DNA from 2 places in the Megasphaera sp. UPII 135-E genome. Region 2 is predicted to be linked to the other one. Evidence: a T-box and tRNA genes for the amino acid it is inferred to sense, from the RefSeq annotation. Region 2 holds a T-box; the other holds one or more tRNA genes.
The links. The T-box of region 2 lies ahead of HMPREF1040_RS05115 (valine--tRNA ligase). A T-box ahead of a tRNA ligase gene usually reads a tRNA of that ligase, here a tRNA-Val.
Positions count from the first base shown of each region.

Region 1: it encodes a tRNA-Val, which carries the amino acid that the T-box ahead of HMPREF1040_RS05115 (valine--tRNA ligase) is inferred to sense. The anticodon was not compared.

Region 1 covers NZ_AFUG01000008.1:156,319-168,043, forward strand. Annotated here, with positions in the region: gene HMPREF1040_RS02065 (AAA family ATPase) at 1-124, opposite strand, end outside; gene HMPREF1040_RS02070 (exonuclease SbcCD subunit D) at 121-1,266, opposite strand; gene HMPREF1040_RS02075 (Fur family transcriptional regulator) at 1,339-1,749, opposite strand; tRNA gene HMPREF1040_RS02080 (tRNA-Ser) at 2,008-2,099, opposite strand; tRNA gene HMPREF1040_RS02085 (tRNA-Pro) at 2,139-2,215, opposite strand; gene HMPREF1040_RS02090 (TerC family protein) at 2,269-2,961, opposite strand; tRNA gene HMPREF1040_RS02095 (tRNA-Val) at 3,106-3,181, opposite strand; tRNA gene HMPREF1040_RS02100 (tRNA-Glu) at 3,187-3,262, opposite strand; tRNA gene HMPREF1040_RS02105 (tRNA-Asn) at 3,264-3,339, opposite strand; gene HMPREF1040_RS02110 (pyridoxal phosphate-dependent aminotransferase) at 3,478-4,665, opposite strand; gene HMPREF1040_RS02115 (SoxR reducing system RseC family protein) at 4,788-5,204, opposite strand; gene HMPREF1040_RS02120 (hypothetical protein) at 5,898-6,083, opposite strand; gene HMPREF1040_RS02125 (cation-translocating P-type ATPase) at 6,520-8,607, opposite strand; gene HMPREF1040_RS02130 (HMA2 domain-containing protein) at 8,610-9,257, opposite strand; gene HMPREF1040_RS02135 (HMA2 domain-containing protein) at 9,260-9,553, opposite strand; gene HMPREF1040_RS02140 (hypothetical protein) at 9,638-9,856, opposite strand; gene HMPREF1040_RS02145 (LPO_1073/Vpar_1526 family protein) at 10,241-11,725, opposite strand, start outside.
Region 2 covers NZ_AFUG01000035.1:47,291-59,015, forward strand. Annotated here, with positions in the region: gene HMPREF1040_RS05110 (folylpolyglutamate synthase/dihydrofolate synthase family protein) at 84-1,388, opposite strand; gene HMPREF1040_RS05115 (valine--tRNA ligase) at 1,401-4,061, opposite strand; T-box leader at 4,101-4,303, opposite strand; gene nox (H2O-forming NADH oxidase) at 4,404-5,741, opposite strand; gene HMPREF1040_RS05125 (pyruvate carboxylase) at 6,173-9,607, opposite strand; gene tatC (twin-arginine translocase subunit TatC) at 9,794-10,525, opposite strand; gene HMPREF1040_RS05135 (twin-arginine translocase TatA/TatE family subunit) at 10,491-10,739, opposite strand; gene HMPREF1040_RS05140 (nitroreductase family protein) at 10,790-11,287, opposite strand; tRNA gene HMPREF1040_RS05145 (tRNA-Leu) at 11,400-11,484, opposite strand; gene rplT (50S ribosomal protein L20) at 11,630-11,725, opposite strand, start outside.

The DNA of each region.
Region 1 (11,725 bases), on a different contig from region 2:
TCTTACCTGCACCAGTAGGTCCATAAATTAAAAATAACCGCCGTTCTTTCAAATCTCTAAAATCAATACACTGCTTACCCGCATATGGTCCAAAAGCCTGCATTTCCAAATATAAAGGCCTCATAACATTCCATCACCATCCTCTGCTAGTAACCGTTGCCAAATATCCGTTGCACATGCTTGTTCTTGCACCGATAGCCCCTCGCCTCGCATAGACTGTACAAAACTCTGAAATAACTCAAACTCTGTCGTTTTCCCCACCGCCCGTGGTCCTTCCTGCATTCCCATCATACGACGATTTGGGGTTTCTAAGGCCAACGCATTAGGATACTTTTGTCGAATCTTCGTCATGCCATCTAAAATAGGTTCACTATCCAACACTCGTGCCAAGATAAAATCATCCGTCTGCGTATCCGCCGCAGCCATCAACGTAGCAAAATCACCTTCGATAATACGTACATCGCGCCGCGACATAATGGGAATGGACTCAAAGGCAACCTGCCCATTGCCATCCATATCAACAAGAAGGAATGATTTTTTCTGCCGTGCTTCTCCAAAGGAATATTTCAATAAACTCCCCGCATAGCGAACGTTTTTTCTGCCCCCAGCCTGTTGTGGTCCATGTAAATGTCCCAGTGCAGTATAGGAAAAACCATCGAAACAAGACACATCGACCACTTCTGTTCCCCCAATCGCTAACGGGCGTTCTGAATCACTGGTAATTCCACCCGTAACAAAAGCATGTGCGACACAAACGGAACGTGCTGTTCCGCGAGGATAATACGCTAACACCTGTCGCAACGCACTTTCATGATCATGCACATCCCGATTGCCAAATTGTTGTCGTATTTCCGCTGGATCAGCAAAAGGAATCAAATAAAAAGACACCTTCCCAAACTTGTCTTCCATAATCACGGGATTAACCAATTTATTCCAATCACCAGCTATATAAATCCCCTGTGCTGACAATAGATTATTACCAAAGGAAAGACGAGTAGCGCTGTCATGATTACCACTAATAATCATACAAGGTATATGTGCTTCGTTGGCAATTTTGGTAATCATTTCATCAAATAATTCCACTGCCCCTGTCGGTGGTAAGCTCCGGTCATAAATATCACCTGCAATTACAACCACGTCCACCGCCGCTTCTTTTAACAGTGGTAAAAACTGTTGTCGTAACACATATTCTTGATCATCCGTCAAATATTCACCATAAAACATCTTACCTAAATGCCAATCGGCCGTATGCAATATTCTCATCATCTACTCCTTACTAATACGACTGCACAAAAAAAGAGTACAGACCATTCGTCCTGTACCCTTTATATTACTATATTATTCTTTTTCTTGACAATCTTTACATGTCCCAATAAATGATAGGCTTACATCATCTATGGTAAAGCCCGTTTGACTAGCCGCTAATTCGATTAATGGTGCCTGATCAATATTGACATCATAAATACGATTACACTTCACACAACGAATATGTGCATGCGAATCTATTTTATAGTCATATCGATGTGAATCCTCTCCACATTGCAATACCCTAACTACACCAATCTTAGCAAAAATTTCCATCGTTTTATATACGGTCGCTAAACTCATAGAGGGATAATTAGGTTGTAACTTTTTATAAATAGACTCCGCATTAGGATGAGACATGTTATTATTGATCGCATCATATACAGCCAATCGCTGTGGTGTAACCTTATATCCATTCGTTCTCAGCTTTTCGGCAATATTCATAAAAAACCTCCTTTGCTATTACGATGCATATTGTAATAAATAGTAAACAACTTGCATCTTAATGAACATCATTTATTATATTGTAACTGTTATTAAAAAGAATTACAATATTATAATATAACTTTTATCCCTTATACCTATTTATTATGCATCAATAAAATCGATTATACGCCACCTATGCTTATATAGCAACTGTCTTTTTCCATTTCTACGCAAATACACAAAAAAAGAACCTACCATAGTAGATTCTTTGTATGCTGGCGGAGAGGGAGGGATTCGAACCCTCGGTAGAGCGATAGCCCTACACATGATTTCCAATCATGCTCCTTAAACCACTCGGACACCTCTCCAAGTATATTGGAACCGCTTTCGGAACCGCTTTCGCTATATGGTCGGGGCGACAGGATTTGAACCTGCGACCTCTTAGTCCCGAACCAAGCGCGCTACCAAACTGCGCCACGCCCCGTTATCCTGACTTGTATATGATACCACACATCATAAAAAAGTCAAGTTGTTTTTTCATTCCGTCCCCTTACTACGGCTGTATTTCCATAGAAAACCGCCACCAACAGTAAGTACTAAAAAAACGGCTTTTACGATTCCACTATATGCACGAATATCGCCTATATGAGTAGCTAAATACTGATCCGTAATCACCATAGACGCCGCAGCCCAAGCTAAAATAGCACCCCCTATATAAATCAAGACTGGCAACTTATGCATCACCTTCACTACAACAGTACTACCAAAGACGATGATCGGCACGGAAATCAACATGCCCAAAATCAACAATCCCCAGTGATTATTCGTAACGCCAACGATACCTAGAACATTATCCATACTCATTAACATATCAGCCATCATAATAGTTTTGATTGCACCCAGCAAGGTATTTTTGGCGTCTACCTTCATATCTCCCTCTGCTTCTTTAGCACCAATTAGGGAAATACCAATATACACCAATATCAAGCCTCCAATCGTCTTGGCATAGGGAATTTGCAATACCCATGAAACGGCAAAAGCCATTAAAAAACGCAATAAAATAGCACCAGCCGTACCATACCATATAGCTTTCCGCTGCAACTCCGGTCTTAAATTTTTAGCAGCTAAGCCGATAACAACTGAGTTATCGGCACCTAAGGCTAAGTCAATTAAAATAACTTGTATAACCATCGTGATATCAAATACTAATATAGATTCTAACGATTGCAACTCACTACCTCCATTATCCTCAACATAAATATCACCACTTGCTCGCTCCGTTCACATAGAAACAAAGGCAACCTTATTTTATTATTATGAAAAAGAACTTTCAATTTTGTACACATGTACAAATTGAAAGTTCTCCTATTCATATGGTGGGCGATGACAGGATCGAACTGCCGACATCCTGCTTGTAAGGCAGGCGCTCTCCCAGCTGAGCTAATCGCCCATATGTGGTGACCCCTACGGGATTTGAACCCATGTTCCCGCCGTGAAAGGGCGGTGTCTTAGACCACTTGACCAAGGGGCCATGGCTCCTCAAGTAGGACTCGAACCTACGACAAATCGGTTAACAGCCGATTGCTCTACCAACTGAGCTATTGAGGAATATGTATTGTTCGCTATCGAACAATAAGAATTATACTATGACTTTCATTCTTTGGCAAGTACTTTTTTCTTATTTTTTATTTTTTTACTAAAAAAGCAAGCCGGTCCCTACATTTCAGGTTACAGCTTGCTTTTTTCTTACTTATATTGTTGCATTACTTGTTCAAATACGGGTAAAGCACGATGAATCATATCTTCCTCTACACAATACGAAATTCGCACATAGCCAGGACAGCCAAATGAATCAGCTGGCACAATAAGCAAATTTAAGGCTTTTGCCTTATCCGAAAAGGCCTTGGCATCCGTTTCTGGTGATTTAACAAAGAGATAAAATGCACCATCAGGATACACACATTCATAGCCCATCTTCGTCAACTCAGTATACAATAATTTACGGTTTCTATCATAAATGCTGATATCTGACACCTCGCCCAAGCATTGTAAGATAACATGTTGAAAAAGATGGGGGGCACATACAAAACCCATAGAACGACCAGCACCACAAATCGCCGTATATACATCTGCTGCTGAGGTTACTTGTGGTGGTACTAAAATATACCCAATACGTTCTCCCGGTAAGGACAATGATTTACTATAAGAATAACAGATAATCGTATCCTGATAATGCGAAGGGACATACACAATCGGCTTACCGTCATAAATAATTTCACGATATGGTTCATCCGCAATAATATAAATCGGATGTCCATATTCCTTTGATTTTTCCGCTAAAATAGTCGCTACTTGCTGATATGTTTCTGGGGTATATACGACGCCTGAAGGATTGTTCGGCGAATTTAAGATAACCGCCCGTGTGTGCTCATTAATTGCGTTGGCAAACTCAGCCAGCGGAATTTGGAAATGTTCCGTGTCGGGTGGCACAACACACACCTTTGCACCTGCATTTTTGATGAACACGGTATATTCAGGGAAAAATGGAGCAATGACAATAATTTCATCTGATGATTTTTCCACAATCGCCTTCAAGGTAATCGTCAAAGACGCTGCTGCCCCACAGGTAAGATAAAAACAATCACCCGTTACATTAGCGCCATATTGCTCATTCATGTACGCAGCCAACCCATCGCGCACCTTCTTATCACCAGCCGCTGCCGTGTAACCATGGATATCCGTTGACGAATATGTCATAAATACTTGATGAATAGCTTTTGCCACACACGCTGGAGCAGGTACAGTCGGGTTTCCAATACTAAAATCAAATACATGTTCCTTTCCTATCTTGGCAGCTTGTTCCTGCCCATAAGCAAATAAATCGCGAATAACCGATGCTTGTGATCCTAACGCCATCATATCTGGTGATGCCATATTTATCGCCTCCATTACACTTTTTATAATCATACCACACTTCTATTATATTATAAAATATTTTATTTCTTTTTCTTGATATTTTAATAAAAAAACAGGTTCTTTTTAGAACCTGTTTTTTTTTACTCACAAATCTCAATAATTTTGGGTTTTATTGTATCGTCCGTCCGAAAGGTTCGATCAAACCATTTCATAAGCACAACACCAATAACAAGCCCAACTATGCCACCAAAAACCGCAAAATGTACTTCTTCAACACCCGTTGAAAGTCCATAATAATAGCCGCCAATTGCCCCTAACCCAATTAACAGTAAAGGCAAAATAAAGCAAACAAATGCCCCCATGATAACATTCATTTCACGCATTTCAAATTTCACTTGTTGTCCCACTTTTACACCAATAGGATCAACAACCATAACCACGATGTTATCCGATCCTGGACAGGCTCCACACGCTATACAATCGGAATGACGCCCTACTTTAACTTCAGCCAATCCATTTTCATGCACCATAATGACTGAACCTTCTTCTATTTTCATATCATCCCTTCTTTCTTTTATTCTTATATTTTTCTTCATTATACCATATTCCCATTCTAACGATAATACATCGTAACCGAAAAAAATATCCTCCTCCATTGTTTTTTCCTTGAAACAATACAAAATGATGTACTAAACCAATATGCCTATCACAGACCGTCGGTATTTCCTTCCCTCTTTTGCAGTTATAAAAACACATTGACACATACCCTATTGTGTTGAAGTCATATGCTTCTCTACGTGTGTTGTCACCGCTTGCATTTTTGTATCCATGCCTTTACCCGTCACTGCACAGCCTATTAACTACACTTACCATTCAAGAATAACGTGATAAAACATGCCCATCGCATTACTCTCCCCCATACAAACTAATACAGCTACAAACAACTTACCTTCTTATTTAAATGCCTATTACCGTGCTTCTCAACTAATAACTGCTTAAAAGTCACGTACCATAAATGGAAAGAGATGCAGCCCCATCGCGGACAATGCATCAATACCATTTCAGCATAGCAAAAAAACACCTTACTAATCTACCTTCAAAATACGTTAATAACAGTATAATTAAGTTCTTATACTGCTGCAACACCTGCTATAATACAACCTAGCGTTTGTCATGTACAGTGATTTCCTTCCCCTATTTATCGGTAATCGTACCATTGTTCCCAGAAATTTCTAGTAACAACGTAAAACCTAAAAAGGTATATCGATCTCAACAATTGTGATCGCCCTACTTTCTAAAATATAACCACTAGCACTATCTTGACGTAATCGACACAACATTTCAATTAGTATACATCCATCTACAAGCATACATGTACTCACTAACACAACCGTATACCCATCTTTATATGTGTCTATTTTCTTAAACGATAACATACGCTTTCCAAAAAAATCCGTCCAGACAATTATTTGTCAGGGACGGATACATCTGAGATACACCTTGGCTTAAAACTTGCCTCCTATTATGAATAAAATGTCAACATATTACTTCCGCCTCGAAAAATACCCGGATTTTTCCTTTAACTGCCCTTTTAACATTCCTTTTGACACGCTGCATTCGATCAATTCTCTGTACATGCACGACACCATTTTAACTTCTCCTTCACAGATTTTCATAAACAATGTTTTATTATTATATTGTATATCACTCCCAAAAATATATTTCATCAATTACTTTTCTGTTGTTATTTTCTAAATATAAATCATTTTTTCAAAAATCTTTACGATCCTCTTATCCATCACCACTAATACGGATAACAAAAAAATCGTACCACCAAGGGATTACCCTACGGGTGGTACGATTTTATTGTCCTTACCGGCGTATACGTTTCCGTGTCGACCTTAAAATACTTGCACTATTAAGCACTACCGCTAACGTTGCCGTATTATGAATAACCGCTGCCCACAATGGACTAATACGGCCTAATGCTCCCAGCAACATCGCTGCCGAATTAACTACAATGGTAGCAGTAAAATTCTGATTGATTACCTTCATCGTCCGTTTACCAATCCGCAGAGCTTCATACAAGCGACTAGGATCTTCCGAACGAATAGTGATGGCTGCCGATTCAGCAGCTATATCGGTCTTATTACCTCCCAGGCTAACGCCGATATCGGCCCAAGCCAAAGCTGGTGCATCATTAATGCCATCGCCGACCATCATAACGTTTCCGCGTTTTTGCAATTTTAAGACATAATTTGCCTTATCTTCCGGTAAAATTTCCGCATGATAGGAATCAATATCCATATTTCTTGCTACTTCTGCTGCTACTTCCTTGGAATCACCCGTCAGCATTACCACTTCATCAATACCAATACGACGCATTTGATTCAATGTTTTTTTCATTTCTGGTCGTACTGGATCTTGTATAGTCAAACTACCTATATATTGGCCATCGCGAGCAATATACAGTATATTATTGCCCCACGTTGTATCACTAACTAAAGGAACGCCTAACACTTGTTCTTCCGACATGAAACGCCGGCTACCAACTAATACAGTCCCACCAATAAAATCTTCAAATGGTGGCACGATGGCACGCATTCCCCGTGCCACAACCGTTTCCGAAAGATCATGATGAGGTGTTTCCCAACCTTGTTCTTTGACATATTTCTGCACCGCCACCGCTAACGGATGAACCGAATGCATTTCTGCCGATGCCGCAAGCAATACCATTTCTTTTTCCGTAACACCATCAATCGTTTCAATGTGTGAAATTTGTGGTACGCCCATCGTGATCGTCCCCGTTTTATCCAAAACAACCGTATCAATGTTCGCTAAATTTTCAATATAGTTACCACCTTTGACAAGAATCCCTTGTCGGGCCGATAAGCCGATAGCCGCCGAAATCGCCGTTGCTGTAGATAATTTTAAACCACACGAAAAATCAATAAAGAGCAAATTTAACACACGCTGCCAATCTTTCGTAGCACCATACACAATAGCCGCACCAATAAAAGAAATCGGCACTAGCATATTTGCCATTTTATCAGCAAAATTTTGTACGGGTGCCCGACGAGTTTGTGCTTCTTCTACCAAATGAATGATTTGAGCTAATGACGTATCGGCTCCTACCTTTTCTACAGTAATAACCAGATCCCCTGCCTCAATGATACTACCTGCATAGACAACCGATCCCCCCTGTTTAATAGCCGGATTCGATTCCCCTGTAATAGATGCCTGATTAACAGCAGCATTACCAGCCAAGACGACCCCATCAACACAAATTTTTTCACCTAAATGCACCGCAATGTGATCGCCCACCTGCAATGATTCAACAGGAACTTTCCGTTCACGCCCATCTTCAATAAGCCATACATCACGCTGATCCAATTTTAACAAGCCCGAAATCTGACGCCGAGCTTTTTCTGCGGCATATTCTGTCAACATTTCCGCACCATTAGACAAGGCAAGAAGAGTCAGACTAGATTCAGGCTTACCAGCCAAGACAGATGCCACAACAGCCGTTGCAGTCAACGTATCCGCATTTGCTTGATGATCTTTAATGATGCCCATAACCCCAGTTTTCATGATACGACGAGCAATAAACAACGTAAACAAGCGACGAACCATTAACATACTATCGTAAAATTCTGGATTCGTCTTACGCAATATATTCATCACAATAAAGCCGCCGACCGATAAAATTGCTTCCCGTCGATAAGCTGCTACGTCCCATTCTTTTTTTTCTTCCTTTTGTTTACCATACGCTTTTTCAAAAAGCGAAATAAGGGAGCGAACATATAACCAATCTATTTCCCCTCGATGAAACAGACTAAGCCTATTATCTTCAATTGTAACCGATACAATTCCCGAAACATGACGCAATTTTGCTCCCAATAATGGTCGTACACGAGGGGGCAATATTTTTTGTAACGTCACTACTGTACGAACATACATGCCTATCGCCGTCCTCTCAACAAGGCGGCAGCCCACCACAACATCTGCGGTCCTGTCGGTCTTTGATCAAATGTCAAAATCTTACGAATCCCCCTAACAATGAGCACCAACGAGATAATAGAACGCAAATCAAATAACCGTCCCGTTTTTTGTAAAATAAAATGACTCAATACATCTAACGTTTCATAAATCTTTTCCATATATACCGTCGGTCCGCCATGTGACGACGATACATCATTTTCTTCTTGTTTTACTTGGGGGAATAATTGAAAACGCAAAAATTGTTCAATTTCATCTAAAACGATTTCCTCATGTGCACAAATTAAAATACTACCAGTCAACGCACTAACTTGCACTTTATCCACTCGCGATAATTGAGACAACTGTTCTTCCAACAACGTGGCTAATTCCTGATTTTGCACTAACGAAGCAACTCGATACCGCCGTCTTCCTGGCGTAGCCGCTACACAAGAAAACGCCAACATATGACCAGTATCTGCTTGCCCCTGTTTTGGTGCTTCCGTTCCTTGCTTTACCTTTCTACCTAATAAAGGGGACACATGTAGTCCTGCAGACCCATTTTTTAAAAACATACCATGAATTGCCTTCCCTATGGAAGCCCCTAACATAAGCCCTGAAATTAAAGACATAGCTACCCTCTCCTTTCTGCATGCATCTTAATATATTGTTCTACCTTAGCAAATTGACTATTGACACGAACCGCTTGAGCATTATATAAGATCAAAGCTGAGCCGGTCGTTGTATTAATTTCCACTTTGCGAATTTCTGGGTATTCACTAGCCATTGTCGTCAACTTATTCCCTAACTCCGTATTACCAATTAATTTACTACTCCGCAATCGAATGCGTCCCGGAATATAAGAAGAAATCTGTACGGCACGCAATATAAACTCCCATTTTACATTCGCCAGACCAAAAAAGCCCAACTTGCTCCCTCCTTTTTATGCACTATATGATACCATGCCGAAAAAAGACTGCTACCTCCAAGGCAACAGTCTTTTTTGACTATCTTATTGTTGCTGAGCTGCTTCCTGTGCGGCGATCATATCTTCTAATTCTTCTTTCTGCCGTTGCAATTCAGCTAATGGTACATTTGCTGCAACTGCTCCACCTGCAGGTTGTTGTAATGCCATCAATTGTTGTTCTCTTTCGCTCATCAATTTATAACCAAAAATACCTGCAATTACGCCAACACCTAAACCAATCCAAAAATCACTATTCTGAAACATAATAGCACCTCTCCTTTTCATATAAACAAATTTAATAATTTTGATGTTTTTATTATACGACGGTAATGTTTATTTGTCAATGAGAATGGGCGTTTTTTTTATTTATTTTTCGGCTTATTTTACCTATTTACCGTTATTCTCATTTTCATTATCTTTAATTGTTAACAGTTTTGTGTTCCATATTTAATAAGAAATATTTACAAAATAACTATGTCTTCTCATCTTTATCCCATTTATTTTTATGAATTTTATTTATTGCTCCCTTTTCTAGTATTACAAAAACGAATATCTCTTAAAACAAAACGGCCGATACACTACATTAATACTAACAATACTTTTCAAAAAAATATATCCATACAGGCATTTGCTGTATGGATATATTGTCTATTCTACCCAGCGTGAAATATCGACTGTTTCACCAATCTCACTTTTAATATAACCTTGTGCTAAATATAAGCCTAATAAAGATAGTGTTGACACCTTCAAAGGCGAACTATCCCAAATATCACTTAATTCTGACAATATGGGTGAAATACGTTCCATAATATATAGGGCTTCTTCGCCACTAAAGTGAACGGGACGTTTTTTCGCTAATTGCAATAACCGTTGTTGTATTTTCCTATCTGGAATGCACGCATCTCGGAAAAACTTCGTCATTCCTAGCTCATTCGCCAAAGCTAATTTGAAGAAAGACGCATAAACCGATGGTACTATCCACCCCTTCGGAGAATACTTACCATGCAAAGCCTGATGCAATTCATCCTCCGTCATCCCTCGATAACCAAATAATAAAGGATAAGAATTAGCTAATATTTCAGCAAAACGAGTTTCTTTATTTTCTCTAAATAAACACCGTACATGCTCTAATTGTTGATAATATGCCGTAGCCATAGGAAAATTCGTAAAAAAAGGTAATACTTTTGTATCCAAGAAAGAACAAAACGTTTCTTTATCTACATTAGTTTGATCCGGCAAATATAAAAAGCGTAATAAAATCGATAAAATTTGATAATGAGGCGTTGTTAAATAAGGCATCACATTAAGTGCATCCATAGCGACAACAGGTCGTGTTGAAATAGTGCGACCTCTGGCAATATCATAAAATGCGGTCAATGCCATATATTTCACATAAGGATACGGTTGAGTTACATACACTCGTTGTACTTTTTCCAACGCTTCTTGTACAGAAAGAGAGGCTACCAACTGTTGCCGTTCCGCATCCTTCTGACATCCCACACAAGCAAAGGCAGAAGCCGTAATAGAGCTAACTAATCTACGCCGTTCTCCCATGCCTTCACCAAAACGCTGAATAAACCGCTGTACCCATTCTTGCATAAAGGGAGAAGCCGCTACGGCTTGTTCTACCTGTTTATCCGTAAGTATAACAAGGGGGGATGCCGGCACACTCGTCTCGGTAATCATAATATTTTCTCGTCTTCCCAAAAGCGACGTTTCCTTGCGTGGTACCTCTTTGGAAAGATCCTGCCGCTGAATAATCTGTGTTGCTTCGTCCACCTCATCGTCTTTTTCTCCCATAGAGGAAGAAGACTGTGTCTTAGCTAATAAATCGGCCGTCACAATCGCCCCTAATTGATCTAACGGATTTGTTTCTTCTGCCGCCTGTTGTAAGCATGTCTTTTTTTTCTGCTCTTCCTGTATTGCCTTTTTCGATGCAGCTTCTTCTTTATCTACTTTTTCCATCGCTGCTAATAATTCCGCTCGCGATAAAGCCCGTGTAAATTCCCTATTCGTTGTGCCAGATGCCGTTGCTGGAGGTTCTTCATACACCATTTTTCCATCACGCCGTACAACTTCCCCCTTCGTCGTCACAAACCGTGTTTCCTGTGGATTTTCCTCCCGTTGCTGTAT
Region 2 (11,725 bases):
GTTTTTTGTAAACTTTTTTTAACACATTTTCATGACAAAAGCACTACAATTTAACAACAAAATTAATGTATACACGTTCTTGCTCATAGACTCGCCTGATAGTGTTCACGCAGATAGGCTCGTACAACACCTTGCATATAAAGAGAACCAACGAGGCAAATGACGTCTTCAGCCGTTGCGTGTGTAAACGCCCGATCAACCGCCTCTTCCAAAGATTGACACGGCGTAGCGTGACAAGGCAATTGCGGACATAACACCTTTGGATCGGCCGTACGCGGATTGGGTACGGGAGCTACATAGACCTCATCATCTGAACGAAACAGTTCTTGTATCATGTGCGTATAATCCTTATCGGCTAGTACGGAAAAGACGAATATCCGCGGTCTACGTGCAAATACCTGTTCATAGGTCTGACAAAAGGAGGTAATCCCTGCGGGGTTATGTGCACCATCAATGACCACTTGCTTGCCTTGTACCGTCAGTACTTGGAAACGACCGGGCCAACGCACGTGGGCAAGTCCTTGGCAAATAGCGGTACGTGTCAATGCCTTGCGTGTACGTGCCAGTTCCAGTAGTGCCATCACTGCGGCGGCACCGTTCTGCTGCTGATGCTGTCCTAATAAAGGCAAGGTCACGTCAATGGTTTTGCCTGCGGTTGTCGTCACCCGTATCGCTTGGGTCGTCTTATCTTCCCCCGGCGGTAACGGCATGACGTCAAAGCCATGATGCAATGCGTACAGGCGACTTTGTTTCGCATACGCCCTTTTGGCTATGACCTGTAAGGCCTCGCCCGTAGCCGTTGTCACCACGGGTACACCCGCTTTAATAATCCCTGCTTTTTGCGTAGCTATCTCGCCAATCGTATGCCCACAATATTTCATATGATCAAAATCGACATTCGTAATAATGGATACAACCGGTGTGATCACATTCGTTGAATCCAATAATCCCCCTAAGCCAACTTCAATGACGGCGTAGTCTACCTTTTTTTCTGCAAAATACCAAAAAGCGGCAGCTGTAAGCATTTCAAACGTTGTGGGTGCTTCCTGTCCGGATGCCGTCAATTGGTTGACCCCTTCTTGTACCGTAGCGATAGCCTCGGCAAAATCAGGTGCCGAAATGAGTTGCCCATGTACATAAATTCGTTCTCGATACGTTTCCAAATGGGGCGATGTATAGCGACCTACCCGATAGCCGGCCGCTTCTAATGCCGCTGTTACCATCGCCGTTACTGAGCCTTTTCCATTCGTCCCCGTCACGTGTATCGTTTGATACTGCCGTTGAGGATTTCCCAATATATCCAATAAGGCGGTAATCCGCGAAAGTCCCAGTTGGATACCAAAGGAACTCGCCTGTTCAATATACTGTACCGCTTCTTCATAGGTCATACCTGTCACCTCTTACAATTGCTTTAATTCTGCTAAGCGATGTGTGAGCATCTCTAATTTATCTTGATAAGACCCTAATTTTTCCTTTTCTTTGTCTACTACATCCGCAGGAGCCTTCGCTAAAAAGCCCGCATTGTTCAGCTTGTGTTCGAGCCGTTCAATTTCTTTTTGTACTTTTCCCTGTTCTTTGAGTACACGTGCCATTTCTTTATCCACATCAATCAAATCTTTCACTTGCACGTACATTTCCATGCCGGGGGCTACTGCCACGACAGCATTCGTAGGTTTATCCGCTTGCGGTGATAAAATCGTTACCTTATCGGCAAAAGCTAAAATACGGAAATATTGTTCATGTTGTTGTAACAATGTCGCCGCTGTTTCATTAGCCGGTACAAAGATGACCGGTGCTTTTTTCCCCATCGGCACATGTGATTCGGCCCGCAAATTACGAATTCCTTTCACCGCTTCCATAAGCACTTGCATTTGTTTGGCATCTTCTGTAAATAGCCATTCTGCCTGTGCCGTTGGCCATGGTGCAAGCATAATGCTTTCGCCTTCATGCGGTACATGTTGCCAAATGTGTTCCGTCACAAAGGGCATAAAGGGATGCAATAATTCGAGCGTATGCGTCAATACATAGACCAATACGTATTGAACGGTACGCCGATCAACGGCATCATCGGATGTATATAAACGTGGTTTGGCCAATTCGATATACCAATCACAGAAATAATTCCAAATAAAGTCATACACCTTATCGGCAGCAGCCCCTAATTCAAAGCGATCTAAATCGGCTGTCACCTGTGCTACCCGTTCATGGAAGGTCGTCATAATCCAGCGATCGGCGAGCGTCAACGCATCACGTTGAGGAACATAGGTCGGATCGTAATCTTCCACATTCATCATAACAAATTTTGCGGCATTCCAAATTTTATTGGCAAAATTCCGATTGGCTTCCACCCGTTCCATATAAAACCGCATGTCATTACCCGGCGTATTGCCTGTCACCAAGGTAAACCGCAAGGCATCGGCTCCATATGTTTCACATACGCCTAAGGGGTCCACTCCATTGCCGAGAGATTTACTCATCTTCCGCCCTTGACTATCTCGTACCAACCCATGAATAAAGACGTGTTCAAAGGGAATGTCTTGCATAAATTCACACGTCATGAACATCATCCGTGCTACCCAGAAAAAGATGATATCATATCCCGTAACCAATACGCTCGTTGGGAAAAATTGTTCGATATCTGCTGTTTTATCCGGCCAACCTTGCGTGGAAAACGGCCATAAGGCCGAGCTAAACCATGTATCTAACACATCCGGATCACGCTGTATGTTGGTGCTTTGGCAATGCATACAATGGGTAATATCTTCACGTGCGACGGAGGTTTTACCACAATCCTCACAATACCAGGCAGGGATTTGATGGCCCCACCACAATTGACGAGAAATACACCAATCATGCACGTCTTCTAACCAGTGATTATAGGTTTTCACAAACCGTTCGGGAATGAAGGATGTCTTCCCCGCGGAAACCGCTTCTAACGCCGCCGTTGTCAACGGTTTCATCGAAACGAACCATTGCTTTGTCGCAAACGGTTCAATCGTCGTATGACAACGGGAACAATGGCCTACCGCATGAGCTAAGTCTTCTTGGTGATCTAATAAACCAAGCTTCTGTAAATCTGCTACGACTGCTTTACGGCAGGCTTCACGGGTCATCCCTTCATAGGCACTCCCGGCTTCACTATTCATCGTGCCATCTAAATTCATCACCATAATAGAAGGCAAGTTATGGCGTACGCCCATTTCAAAATCGTTCGGATCATGTGCCGGGGTAATCTTTACCGCACCTGTACCAAATTCTCGTTCTACGTACGTATCCCCAATAACCTCTACTTCTCGATTAACCAGGGGAATACGCACTTTTTTACCGATAAACTGACGTAGTTTTTCATCTTCCGGATGAACCGCCACAGCGGTATCACCCATCAAGGTTTCCGGTCGCGTCGTAGCGACCGTAATATATGCATCTTCGCCGACAAGGGGATACTTAATGTACCATAAATGCCCTTGTTCATCCACATGATCCACTTCAATATCACTAAGAGCCGTATGACATTGCGGACACCAATTCGTAATACGCGTACCTTGGTAAATAAGTCCCTTTTCATAAAGGGAAACAAAGACTTCTCGCACCGCCCGAGCACATTGCTCATCCATAGTAAAGCGTTTCCGACTCCAGTCGCAAGACGACCCTAAGCGGCGAATTTGCTTTTCAATGCGTTCACCATACTTGTTTTTCCAGTCCCACACGCGTTCTAAAAAAGCATCTCTACCAATGTCATAGCGTGTTTTCCCTTCCTTTGCCAGCTCTTCTTCGACCTTTACTTGCGTAGCAATACCAGCATGATCCGTACCGGGAATCCAATTCGTATTATACCCTTGCATTCGCTTAAAACGAATTAAAATGTCCTGCAACGTATTATCCAACGCATGCCCCATATGCAACTGGCCAGTAACATTCGGTGGAGGCATAACAATGCTGAAAGCTTCCTTCCCTGCTTCCGGTTCTTGATGAAAATAACCTGCTTTTTCCCAGTGCTCATACCACGATGTTTCTATTTCACCAGGTGCATAACTTCCTAACTTTTCTTTATTCCACTTCATCTAAACGCCTCCTTACAATTAAAAAAGCACACCTTCATCCCCTAGGACGAAAGTATGCTGCCTTCCGCGGTACCACCTATATTGTCGCCTTGCGACCACTTAATACAGATAACGGCTGTATCCGAACAAGCCTTTCCTCTTGTCAGCTCACGGGTGACACAATAGCTATACCGGAGCAACTTCTCAGCTACCGTTGCCTCTCTGACCGCTACGCACTATTTTCTTCCGCTCATTGCTTTTTTATTGTATATCATTTTAACAAGTTTATTTTTTTTGTCAATGCAAAAAAAGGATTATCGCATGCAAACGATAATCCTTTTTTTATCAAGCATAAATTTCCTATTATTTAGCCGTTAAAGCTGCCATTGTCACATAATTATAAGGTTGATTGAAGTGAGGCATAAAGAACAAGTCTAACAAGGCAATGCGATCAATAGTAACTTTTTCTTGAATAGCTAAGGAGAACATATTGATCTGTGCAGACATATCATACGTCGAAGCCAATTGTGCCCCTACGACAACACGGTCGTTTTTACGATACACGATGCGAATAGAAACCTTTGGATTTTCAACTTCCATAAACGCCGGTTTTTGCGTATCTTCAAAATCAGTATAACTTACTTCAATACCTGCTTTTGCAGCAGCGGCAACCGTCAAGCCGACAGTAACCATTTTCAAGTTATAAATGCAAATCCCGCTGGCCCCTTGTACACCCAGAGATTCAATTGCCGTACCGCATGCGTTATGAGCAGCTACCACGCCACTACGAACAGCATTCGTAGCCAACGCAATGTATGATTCTTTTCCCGTTGAATTATCAAATTCGGTCGTGCAATCGCCAATAGCATAAATATCTTTTTGACTCGTTTCAAATTTATTATTCGTCAAGTAGGCATTATTAGCAAAACGAGCAAACAAATCGCCACCTAATGCGGAGTTCGGTTTAAAGCCAACAGCGGAAATAACCATATCTGCTTTATACGTGCCTTTATCCGTAACAACAGCGCAAACCTTGCCATCTTTACCTTCAAATTTTTGCACACCTTCGCCCAAACGAATTTCAATGTTGTGTGCTTTCATGTTTTCCATCATCATATCCGTGAATTTCACATCAAAATTACGTGGCATAATGCGATCCGCCATATCTAACATAACCACATGTTTGCCCAAGCGTTCAAAGGCTTCTGCCAATTCTACGCCAATATAACCGGCACCCATAACAACTACATCTTTAATGTCTGGTTGTGCTTGTAATTTTTCAATAACTTCTTTGGCATTTTGATACAATTTTACCAATTGGATATTTTCCAAATCATGTCCGGGAACAGGAAGCACTACCGGATTAGAACCGGTTGCTAAAATCAATTTATCATAAGAATCTTCTTTTTCTACGCCATCAACGGTAACGGTAATCGTTTTCTTTGTTGGATTAATAGCCGTTACTTCCGCATTCATATGAATCTTAGCACCTTTTGCTGCTAAGCCTTCGGGTGATGCATAAAAGAGGCCATCGCCTGAATGAATTTGTTGTCCAATCCATAAAGCCATCCCACAGCCTAAAAAGCTGATATTCGTATTCTTATCGTATACGACGACTTCATTTCCCTTATAATTGTCCAAAATCGTGTTAATTGCTGCTGTACCTGCGTGGTTTGACCCTACTACAATAATTTTTGCCATAATACCTTCCTCCTTATATGCTTCACTCAAAATAAAAACCTTACGTTTTTATTTCTACTATTTTACTCAAGTATAAACTTTCACCCCTTGCTTGTCAATAATAGATATAGGAATTACTAACACATGATATGCCTAAAAAACATAGCTAAATGCAAGCATCCCTAAGAGCGGCTTACAGTATACAACCTACGGGGGAGCTAGGTCGCATTACTCCCCCTCCCCATGTATGCAGCATATCATTTAGGTTACGTCCTTTCTTTGTTCGCCTCTGCCGAAAACACCGGCATGGCTTATGTCTTTATCTACGACCGGTCGCTTTATTATACGTGTTTACGCATATGAGATCGCCTGTTACTTCTTCCGTTTTATGCATCTACAAAAAAACACATATCCTACGAATGTAGAATATGTGTTTTCTAGCTGACTCTATATTATTCAATAATCTCAAGAAGGCAATCGCCACTAATGATGGGTTGCCCCTTGGTGGCGTAAATTTCACCGACCGTACCGCTAAGGGGTGCGGTAATGGTTGTTTCCATCTTCATCGCTTCCGTAACGACTAAGGGTTCACCTTTTTTCACTTTTTGTCCCTTCGTGACGAGTATTTTCACGACAGATCCCGATAAGGTAGCACCGATGTCGCCCGGTACGGTTGGATCGGCTTTTCGTTTTGATACGGTTTGTAAGTCGATACTCTTATCGACAACTTGGATTTCCCGTTCCACCCCGTTAAAGAGGAACGTAATCGTACGAGTACCGCTATCATCGGGATCGCTAATGTTGATGAGGGTGATAATGAGGTCTTTCCCTTTTTCAATTTCGACATGTATTTCTTCGTTTTTATTCATGCCAAAGAAAAAAGTGGGGGTATCAAGAACGCTCACATCGCCATATATTTTGAGTTTTTCATTATAGTCGCGGAATACTTTGTCGTATTGGCAAAAAGCGTTAACGTCTTCATCGTCATGTTTATAGCCTGCATCGGCTAATTTTTTGCGGACACCTTCAAAATCTACGGGAGCTAACATTTTCCCTGGACGTTCGCTTAACGGCTTTTGACCTTTGAGTATAATTTTTTGCAACTTTTCCGGAAAACCGCCATAAGGTACACCTAAGCGACCTTCAAAAAATTCTACGACCGATTGGGGGTAGTCAAGAATATCGCCTTTTTCGTAAATAGCTTGTTCCGTCAAATTATTTTGCACCATAAAGAGTGCCATATCGCCGACAACCTTAGAAGATGGCGTAACTTTGATGATGTCACCAAACATCATGCTCACTTGGTGATACATCGCTTGAATTTCTTGCCACCGCTCGCCTAGGCCTACGGATTTTGCTTGCTGATGTAAATTCGAGTATTGCCCACCCGGCATTTCATGGAAGTAAACGGATGTACTCGGATAGGCTTCCGCTTTATCTACGCCTTTATAGTAAGGGCGAACGGATGCCCAGTAACGTGACATTTCTTCCATCGCCTGAACGTCCAAGTTAAGTTTCCGTGCTTTGCCTTGAATAGCATGATAAAAAGTACTCATGCTCGGTTGACTTGTACCACCGGCAAAGGCGGAGAACGTGCCATCGACAATGTCTACGCCTGCATCTACGGCACGGCAGAGCGTACCTACCGCATTACCTGCACCATCATGGGTATGCAAGTGTACCGGTACGGTAAGGACGTCTTTTAACGCTGAAATCAAGCGATATGATGCTTCCGGTTTAAGTAACCCGGCCATATCTTTTATGGCGACAATGTTAGCACCTGCTTTGGCTACTTCTTTGGCCATGTTCACATAGTATGCCAGGTCGTATTTAGAACGGGATGGATCGAGTATATCACCCGTATAACAAAGAGCGACTTCAGCAATTTTCCCCGTTTCACGGACGGCTTGAATGGTTTCATACATGTTATCCAAACTGTTCAAGCAATCAAAGATACGAAATACGTCAACCCCATTTTTAGCAGCCAATTGGACAAACTGTTTTACCACATTGTCGGGATAGCTTGTATAGCCAACACCATTGGCCCCGCGAATCAACATTTGTAAAAGGATATTCGGCGATTTTGCACGCATTTCTCGCAACCGTTCCCACGGGTCTTCCTGTAAAAAGCGATAGGCTACATCAAAGGTAGCACCGCCCCAGCATTCATAAGAAAATAGTTGCGATAATTTTTTGGAAGATGCTTCAAGTACACGCAGCATATCAATGGAGCGAACCCGCGTGGCAAGTAGAGATTGATGGGCATCACGCATCGTGGTATCCATTAAGAATATTTGCTCTTGATCGTATACCCATTTGCAAAAGCCTTCTGCACCAAGACTGTCAAAGCGTTGCTTTGTCCCGTCTGGATAGGGGCCTTCAGGAACGGTCGGCAGTTGTAGTGGTTCAAACACAGGTTTTTCCGTATGACCAGCACCACCATAGCCATTGATGGTCGTTTCACCAATATATTTTAAGAGTTTTGTTCCCCGATCTTGTACTACCGGCAAGTTAAATAATTCAGGATGGTCATCAATAAAATTAACATCGTATGAACCATCGACAAAGGATTGTTCTCTTAGTACATTAATAAGAAAACCGATATTTGTCTTAACGCCACGAATACGGAATTCTTTTAATGCACGGAGCATTTTCTGTACAGCACCAGCATGAGTAAGGGCATTGGAAACCGTTTTTACTAACAAGGAGTCATAATAAGGGGTAATAATAGCTCCCGTATAAGCGTTACCACTATCCAAGCGAATGCCGAAGCCACCACCGCTACGATAAACCATAATTTTACCCGAATCAGGCATAAAATTATTCATCGGGTCTTCTGTTGTAATACGACATTGGATGGCATTACCCAAGCACCGTATGTCATCTTGACTGTGAATACCGATGGTGTCGCTATCTAAGGCATATCCTTCGGCAACCTTGATTTGCGTCTGCACGATGTCAATTCCCGTAATCATTTCAGTAATCGTATGTTCTACTTGCACACGCGGATTGACTTCGATGAAATAGAAATTGCCATCGGCTGTGACGAGAAATTCTACGGTCCCTGCATTGACATAATTCACGTTTTTCATTAGTTTAATGGCAGCTGCACAAATGCGTTGCCGCAATTCAACCGGCAAGGAAAAAGCCGGTGCCACTTCCACGACTTTTTGATGCCGCCGTTGCACGGAACAGTCCCGTTCGTATAAATGAATGACATTACCATGTTCATCGCCCATAATTTGTACTTCTATGTGTTTGGGGTTGATAATGCATTTTTCTAAATAAATTTCATCGTTGCCAAAAGCCAATTGGGCTTCCGATTTTGCCCGATCATACGCATCACGCAAGTCAACCATGTTATTAACCATACGCATCCCGCGACCGCCACCGCCATTTACGGCTTTAAGCATAATTGGCAACCCAACTTCTTTAGCAAAGCGTTCTACTTCTGCATAGTTCATCACGGGACCATCGCTGCCGGGGATATACTGAATGCCCGCTTTTTTCGCTTGAATACGAGCATTGATTTTATCGCCAAACATGATTAAATGTTCTACACGTGGACCGATAAAAATGATGCCCTCTTCTTCACATCGTTTTGCTAAATCAGCATTTTCCGATAAAAATCCATAGCCGGGATGGATCGCATCAACATCATGTTCATGAGCAATGCGAACAATATCTTCAATATCTAAATAAGCATCAACCGGTTTTTTCCCTTCTCCTACTAAATAAGATTCATCTGCTCTAAAGCGATGTAATGACAATGAATCTTCTTTAGAATAGATTGCAATCGTCCGAATGCCCATTTCGTTACAGGCTCTAAATACGCGAATTGCAATTTCACCTCGGTTTGCAACTAAAACCGAACGAATTTTTTTCATGAAAAAAACCTCCTGATAAGTCATGTAATCAATTAATGGTACGCCTAATATGGCATCGTACACTATGCTTTTTATTATATCAAACTGTCCGTACATTACAAGCATAGAACGCATAATAAGCGAATATATACTGTATACAAAAAATATTTATACACATTGATATGCTCTACATCATTGGTAATCTGCTTATGTTTTCTTGTTTTGCCACGCTAATAACCATATACTAACTTCATATAAGATGAGCATGGGAATAGCAATCATCGTCTGCGTAAAAATATCCGTCGTCGGCGAAATAATTCCAGCAAAAATAAAGGAAAAGACGATAAAATATTTCCGTTTATGGCGTAAAGTAGACGCAGAAACAATACCTAAACACGATAAGAAGAAAAAGATAAGGGGCAATTCAAAAACAATGCCAAAAGGTAATAAAAACATAATAAGAAAGGATAAATACGCACCAAACGAAAATAACGGTGCTAATTGTGGCGTAGAAAAGCTCAAAAAGAAGGTCATCGCCGTTGGTAGCACTAGGATATAGCCAAAGGCAAGACCTATATAAAAGAGTGCAACACCGCCCGGGACTAAACGCCGCCCTATTTTCCGTAAATTCGGTTCAAAGGCAGGGGCAAAAAATGCCCACCCTTCATAGACCAAAACGGGTAAGGCGATCAAAAAGCCAAGCCAAAGGGATAGTTTGAGATAGGCAAAAAAAACTTCTGTTGGCGTTAAAAAATACACTTTGCCCGCCGGCTTGGTAAGCCATCTTACGATGTCTTCAATGTAGTAATAAGCTCCTCCTGATGCAATCCCCCACCAAAGAACAGCACGAATAATTCGCTTTCGTAGTTCCTGTACATGCCCTTCTACGGGCATTATTTTTTCATCATATGGATGTTGGGGTGTCCGTACCGTGTTCATGCCCTCTCCCTTCCGGGTTGTCCGCAGGCGTCGTTTTCGCTTTCTTATCAGACGGCGTGATTTCTACCTCTACTACATCTTCATCGATCTCGTTCATCGCTTTTTTATATTCACGCACAGCCTTTCCTAAGGAACGGCTTATTTCCAGTAATTTTTGTGGACCTAGTATGATAAAAGCAACTACCATCACGAGTAGCATTTCACTAAACCCCATATAACCATCTCCCTTATAAAAAAGGGACTCTTAACGAGTCCCTGCTTTTTTTACAACCAATGAATGCGTGTTTCGTCATATCTGGATTCAACCGTTGCCTTTGGTTCGGCCTCATACCCAATAGGGACTATGGCAAAAGGAATGGAATCTGCCGCCGTCTGCAAGGTACGAGCGGTCGCTTTCATACGGGCTTTGTACGGTGCTAAGGCTAACCATACGCCACCAAGCCCTAAATAAGATGCTTCAATCAATATATTTTCGGTACACGCACTCAAATCCAGATTGGCAAAGCCGGGAAAACGAACTAGTTTATCCCGCTTACAGACAACAATCGCCGCCGGTGCTTGAGCACAGCAACCTGCATACGGACTACATGTGGCAAGGCGTTGCAATACGTCCGGCTCTTGTACCACGTAAAATTCCCATGGATGTTGATTGCCTGCGGAAGGTGCGGCCATGGCAGCTTGTAGCAATCGTTCTAATTTTTCTTTCTCTACGGGCTTAGGTAAAAATTTTCGTACACTGTGTCTTGAAAAAATCGCTTCCATGATTTTCCCCCTCAGTTTTTTAATATACTTTATTATACCACAGGCACAATGGGATGAAAACGGTATCGCCCTATATGGAGGCATAAAAAAAACATCCCGTAGGATGTTTTGGTGGTGCCGGAGAAGGGACTTGAACCCCCACGGTGTTACCCGCCTGATTTTGAGTCAGGTGCGTCTGCCAATTCCGCCACTCCGGCATGTCTATGGAAAATACTTTTAAAGACAAAAACTATTATATCATATAATCTTATTTCGTCAAGCTTTTTTTATCGCCTTTGTACATGCTTTTTTACAAGCAAAAAAAATACAAAACCGAATACTTCGGTTTTGTATTTTCCTTACTTATTGTGCTTTCGCTAATTCTACTAACTTCGTAAAAGCAGCTGCATCATGAACAGCTAAATCAGCAAGCATTTTCCGATTTACCATAACACCTGC